DNA from 2 places in the Kurthia sp. YJT4 genome. Region 2 is predicted to be linked to the other one. Evidence: riboswitches for the same ligand, from Rfam matches in the RefSeq annotation. Region 2 holds a riboswitch; the other holds the start of a gene.
The links. A riboswitch is a leader RNA that binds a small molecule or an ion and turns the genes downstream of it on or off. The one in region 2 is predicted to bind thiamine pyrophosphate.
Positions count from the first base shown of each region.

Region 1: linked by a shared signal. The riboswitch ahead of tenA (thiaminase II) and the one ahead of thiM (hydroxyethylthiazole kinase) in region 2 are both predicted to bind thiamine pyrophosphate.

Region 1 covers NZ_CP126689.1:1,234,475-1,237,906, reverse strand. Annotated here, with positions in the region: gene QN089_RS05980 (sensor domain-containing diguanylate cyclase) at 1-837, opposite strand, end outside; gene tenA (thiaminase II) at 944-1,642, opposite strand; TPP riboswitch at 1,742-1,845, opposite strand; gene QN089_RS05970 (2-isopropylmalate synthase) at 1,913-3,432, opposite strand, start outside.
Region 2 covers NZ_CP126689.1:1,589,760-1,593,191, reverse strand. Annotated here, with positions in the region: gene thiD (bifunctional hydroxymethylpyrimidine kinase/phosphomethylpyrimidine kinase) at 1-729, opposite strand, end outside; gene thiM (hydroxyethylthiazole kinase) at 729-1,484, opposite strand; TPP riboswitch at 1,628-1,725, opposite strand; gene QN089_RS07790 (hypothetical protein) at 1,825-2,283, shown strand; gene QN089_RS07785 (PadR family transcriptional regulator) at 2,329-2,865, opposite strand; gene QN089_RS07780 (sensor histidine kinase) at 3,012-3,432, shown strand, end outside.

The DNA of each region.
Region 1 (3,432 bases), 360 kb from region 2:
TTTATATACATAGCCTACATAGAACAACATAACAATTTGAGGCATAATAAATGTTAGACGTAGAGCCACGCTCCAATCTAGTTGGTTTAAAAAGGCTGTATATAAATAATAGTCCGTGAAAAAACCCCATAGACTTGTTGCTGCACAAAACATGCCATAAGCTAAAAATTCCTTTTGCTTTCTTCTAAATGCATAAAAAAGTAATGAAATACATGCAGTTAATGTAATACAGCCAATTAAAAAGACTTGCCAAAACTCATGTTGCTGTTGCTTTTTCACGATAATTTGTTCATTACCGATAGATATACTTTTCCTCAAACCACCACTTACATTCTCAAAACTAATCATTTGAAACGTAATTTGCAACGTCGTTTGATCTACGCGAAAACTAGGTATTTGTGGTTTCATTTGTTGTACAGCTGTCTTATTACTTTTTAGGAGGCTTCCATTCTCTTTGATAAGTACATTATTTACATATAAATTATAGCTACTATATTGAAAAGGTATATAAAATTTTAAATAGCGGCCAACAAAAGATTCAGGAACTTTAATCGTTGTACTATAAGTCGCACGATCAGAGTCAATATTTAAACGCTGATTTAGCATATAAGGTACTTTGACAATATCGCTGTTTCCAAGCTTAATTTCTTCTTTCATATCTTGTGGATCAAACAATTCACCACGTATAAAGTTCCAGTTTCCATTTAAATTTTCATAAAAAGTATCGTAATTTGAATGACGAAAATCATGTGTTGTCATTGTGGTAGCAAAACTCATCGGAGCGTACGTCATAAAAAGTATACAGAATGATAAAAGTGATACAAACCATTTTTTCATTTACGCCCCTCCTTTACATCCGTTAGTTATTCCCTTTTTCTTATAAAATTACTACTTATTCATAAAAAAACACCCACCGAATAAATTTCAGTGGGTGTTCATTCTATTATATAGAACTGATTTTGTCAGCTTGAAGTTCCTGAGGCCAGTGAGAAATTGTGTTCCCCATCTCCCAGAACAAATATTCAAAGCGAGTTGTTTGTAAGAAAATTTCTTTAACATGTGCCAGTTCATCACCTGTTAAATCAGCTGCTAACTCATCCATCAAATCAATCATATCTTGTGCGCTATGTTCAAATGTCGGTTCACTATACATACGCACCCAGTCACCGTAAAGTGGATGATCGACAGCTCCAGGAATTTGTGCGAGTTCACGTCCAATCTCTAAATAGCTCCAAGCACATGGTAAGATAGCTGCGATCACATGCGCAAGTGAGCCATTCTGCGCTTCTGATAACATATAACGAGTATAAGCTATCGTTGTCGGCGCTTCTTTTGCTTCACGCATCTCTTGCTCTGAAATCCCAAAACGCTCTGCATATTTACGATGTAAGGCCATCTCAATTGATAACGTATGATGGACTGAAGCTGACAAGCGTGTCATAACATCTAAATCGCGTGCTTTTTGAATCCCAATCGCAAATACTTTTGCATATTGAATTAAATATAAATAATCTTGAATCATGTAGTGACGGAATTTCTCTGGTTCTAATGTTCCGTGACCAATTCCTTGTACGAATGGATGTGCGTGATTTGCACGCCAAATCGGTCGAATTTCCTCAATTAATTGCTCTGAAAACTTCATCTTTTTTCTCTCCCTTTTCACAAACACGAAGGAAACAAAAAGGCCACTCACCGCATTACGAAAATCGTAAAAGACGGAGAATGACCTGCAAATAATATGCTAAAAATGTCACTTCTTCCTTACGACAGTGCGAACTGTATCAAGTTAGAGGGTTAAGCTACTGCTCTCTCAGCCAATTTTATATGGCACCCCTAGTAGTGATTGTTTGTGTATTTAATTGTTAGTACACACCTATCATCTATGACAACAATTGGAAAGTCAAGCGATTTTTTAAACAGGTTCTGGAATCGAGATGAACTGATCGACAACAATCGTATTAATCGCATTAATATAAGCAAGTGCACTCGCTTTAATGACATCTGTATCAGAAGCTTTTGCAATATATGTTTCGCCTTCATATTCAACTTGTAACTTCACTTTACCGATAGCTTCTTTACCGCGTGTCACACTTGAAATTTTGTATTCAAGTAGCTTTACTTCGAATGCTGTTACTTCTTGTAGCGCTGAATACAATGCATCAATTGAACCTGAGCCAACTGTCGCTGCTTTCAGTACTTCCTCACCGCGACGTACCTTCACACTTGCAGACGGGAAGATTTGATTCGAAATCACTTGAATGTCTTCTAAGTGGTAGAAAGCATCACTATGAAGCGCAACTTTTGCATCTTCATTTGTACGTTTGAAATAATTTTCTACTAAAATGAATAGGTCGTGGTTATACACTTCTTTTTTCGTATCAGCCAACTTTAAGAAATCCGCAAAAACCTCTTCAAATTGATCTGGTGTTAAGTTGCCTAACGCTAAGTTTTCAAGTGCATTTTTCACCGCATGACGACCAGAACGAGCTGTTAATACTAATTCCATATCGTCTAAACCAACCTCTGTTGGGCTCACGATTTCATAAGCATCACGTGATTTTAATAGACCATCTTGGTGAATACCAGATGAATGCGCAAAGGCATTGTCGCCTGTGATTGCTTTATTTACTTGTACATCAAGTCCCATTAAGCTCGAAACGATGCGCGATGTGTTCATAATCTCTTTCTTGTTGACTCGGGTATGTGCATTGAAATAATTTGAACGTGTTGATAGTGCCATCACGACTTCTTCAAGTGCTGCGTTACCCGCACGCTCACCGATTCCATTAATTGTACACTCTACTTTATCCGCACCATTTTTAATTGCCGCAAGTGTATTCGCTGTCGCCATACCTAAGTCGTTATGACAGTGAACACTTAGTAATACAGAATCATCTAAGTTTTTCATACGGTCATTTAATTTACCAATCATTTCACCGAATTCTTCTGGTACTGCATATCCAACTGTATCTGGTACATTAATCATCGTTGCGCCAGCTTTCATGACCGCTTCAATTGTTTTCCATAGATATTCAAAATCAGAACGCGATGCATCTTCTGTTGAATATTGTACTTGTGGTAAAAGTGTTTTTGCGTATTTTACTGCATCTACACCAATTTGTAGAATTTGATCTTTTGATTTTGAGAATTTTTTCTCTACGTGAATATCCGATGTACCAAGTACCATGTGAATCATTGGATTTTCTGCGTATTTTACAGCATTGTAAACTGAATCAATATCCGCTTTCACTGCACGCGCTAAAGCTGTGATCATAATATCGTCTGTGTTACCAACTTTTTGTGCGATTTGCTTTACTGCATTGAAGTCACCTTCTGATGAAGCGGGGAACCCTGCTTCGATGATATCTACTTGTAATTTTTTTAATTGATGTGCCACTTCTAATTTTTCATATAAGTTCAATTTCGCTCCCG
Region 2 (3,432 bases):
AGCCGCATGGATAAATCGCTTCGCTTCAATAAGTGCTTCTTTCATTGGTAGACCTTTTGCTAAGAAGGCAGTTAGTGCTGCTGAATACGTACAGCCTGTACCATGAGTATCCTTCGTTTGAACACGCGGGGCAGAAATGGTTAATTTATCACCGTTTTTAAAGAAAATATGGTCAATCGCAGCTTGTTGTTCAGGTGCAAAATGTCCACCTTTCATCACGATGACTTCAGGTCCCATAGCGAGTAATTTTTTAGCTACCTGTTCAACATCATCATAAGTTTGAATTTTCATGCCTGTCAGTGCCTCTGCTTCTGGAATATTCGGTGTGAGAACAGTCGCTAGTGGGAATAGGTGAGTAATCATCGCATCAACTGCTTCTTGTTGCAGTAGTGTGGCACCACCTTTTGCAATCATGACAGGGTCAACAATAATAGGTGCTTGTACATTCTCTAGTTGTTTTGAAACAGCTTCAATAATAGATGCTGAAAAAAGCATCCCCGTTTTTAGTGCATTCACATTAAAATCGCTTTGAATCGACTGTAATTGTTCCACAATGAAATCTTCGGGTAACGCATAAACAGCTTGTACGCCATACGTATTTTGTGCAGTAACAGCTGTTAAAACAGATGTACCGAATGTTTTCAATTCTTGAAATGTTTTTAAATCAGCTTGAATACCGGCACCGCCACCTGAATCAGATCCGGCAATCGTCAGTGTAATCGGTAACATTATTTAATCCCTCCAAAACTCATTTGTTGTAGTTGGTTTAGGATGTGCATTTGAAAATCGCCAATACCATTGCTGTGATGATGTGCAGTTTCTGCGACTTGTTTATAGTCTTTGTGAATTGTGATAACACTTTGTAGTGCGTCTGTATGTGATGCGATTGAAGCAGCTGTTAGGGCAGATAATAAGCAACCAGCTCCTGTAATTTGTTCCATCCATGCATGTCCGCCGTTTATTATGTGAACCGTCGTGCCATCTGTGATTAAATCTTCTACACCACTTACAGCAACAATCGTTTTGTAGCGTGTTGCGACTTGTTTAGCTGCTTCTTCAATTTCAAAAGACACCTCACCTGCATCGACACCACGAGAGGTGACTTTAATTTCCGCAAGAGCCGCTAACTCACCAGCATTACAGCGAATGGCTGTAAATTGCACATGTTGTAATAGTTGTTCGACTGTTTGTTTACGATATTTAGAAGCACCGATGCCTACAGGATCTAAAACGACTGGAATCCCTTTTTTATTTGCAGCTTGTCCAGCTAATATCATCGCATCGACTGTGCGTGTATTTAACGTACCGATATTAATTAATAATCCATTTGCGATTTGAACAATATCATGCATTTCTTGTATTTCATCCGCCATGATGGGCGATGCACCTACTGCTAAAAGTCCATTTGCAGTAAAGTTTGTTACGACATAATTCGTAATACAGTGAACAATTGGTTTCGTTGAATGAATTGATTGGATACTCATTTTTAGTTACCTCCATTGATGAATGAAAAGCAAATTCATGAAGCTTCTCATACTCAGTTTCACTAAATTAGAGGACGGGTTTCTGCTTTTTCACTATAAAAATAAAAAAGCTGCTCAACGAATTAATCGTAGAACAGCATTACATGCGAAAAACAGCTGCTCCCTACGCCAGTATTAACTGACAGGTTCAAAGGGTCAGGTTTTACCTTCTCAACTCCTAAGAGTCCCCCCGCAAATCTAGTATGGTTAGAGCATACCATATTTAGACCATTTTGCAAGGTTCCGCTTTAGTAAAAATAGGTTGTCTTGTATAATGAGAACAAGTATGGAGGGAAATTGTGTGAAAAATCTATCGTGGTATATTTCTTTAGGGATTAGTTTTTTAGGTTTCATGGTCATCAATTATTATTTTACGTTGGACCCTACTGAAAAAGTTGGAAACTTAAACCCTGCTTTCTTTTTAATTGTTTTATTAGTGCCTTTCCTGTGTGTCAGTCTGTTTATTACGTGGAGCGTTGGCGTATCTTTTTTTGAAACAGCAACAAAAGGAAAGCTAGCATCAGCAATTCTTATTATTGTCGTGATTTTTATTTTAGCAGGCGGTACAGAATATCAATATGTAACAAGTCAAATTGAAGTTTTTGGCGGAACATGGAATGATTCGAAATCGATTATTTACGGTCGTTCACCGTTTAATAGTTATACAAATGATTGGTATTTTAATGAATCTGTCTTTTTAATCATTCATACAATTGCTTTTTCGTTAGGAAGTTTATTCCGGAGTAAAGTGACAGATTAAATAACAAAAAGACTTGGGCTCAGTGCCTAAGTCTTTTTTGTATGCTTAAATATGTTCTGCAATTGCGTCACGAATATCTTGTAGCCATTTTAAGTTTTCGTTAAATTGTCGATCTGCATGTCGGATAATTAATTGAATATGATCAACATCTTTTACAGAAGGATGTGAACCAGCTTCAATAATCGAATCGATTCGCTTACTCTCACGCTCGATTGCCTGATCTAATAGACCAATTACACGTTTTAAATCAACATACTTTAAAAATAAAATAGGAATATAGAGACTTTGTACATCTGCTAAATTAATCGAGTCGAATGTTTTATAAATGAGTTCTACCATATACGCACGTCCAGCATCTGTAATGGCATAAACGGATTTTTCAGGACGATTTTCTGTATGAATGACTTCGATTTTTTTAATATATCCTTTTTTTTCTAACGAGTCGAAATGATAATAAAGTTTTCCATCACTTAATTTAAAACTTGGATCAATATCAACAATATTTGTGAAGAGCTTTTTGATAAAGTAGGGATGGTAATTATTTTCAGATAAAATCCCTAAAATAAAAAGTTGAATTAACATCACTTGATGCCTCCAATAAATGAAATTTACGTCGTCATTCTAATAGTACACGATATTGTAAAAGGAAACTACAGAAAACAAGATGTTTCTAGCTTGAAACAGTATTTTGTTATATGATAGACAGAGAATTAAGGAGTTGAACGCGTGTGTCAAAATGGTATTCTATTATACCGAAACATCCCATTCAAAGTATTTTAGCATGGGTATTTATTTGCTTTATTCCATTTTATTCAGTATTTAAAAATCAAGATCATACGACGCAAAGTATTGCAGCAGCCATTCTGATTACATATCTTATTTGTGTGTATTTAGATTTCAAACTGCCAAGTGGTTTGACGTATATGTGGCTATCATTTGAGATGATTATAAATGCCGTTATGTCCGTTTTATATGGCTATTTTTATTTCTCTATTTTTACGTCATTTTTAATTGGACGTATTCGTAGTAAAGTCGGCTTTTATATTATGTATGGCTTACACATTGCGGCAACAGTTGGTGCGATTATTGGTGGCTTTTTCATTGAAACGGCTATTTATATTCAGCAAATTCCATTCATGGTTGTCATCG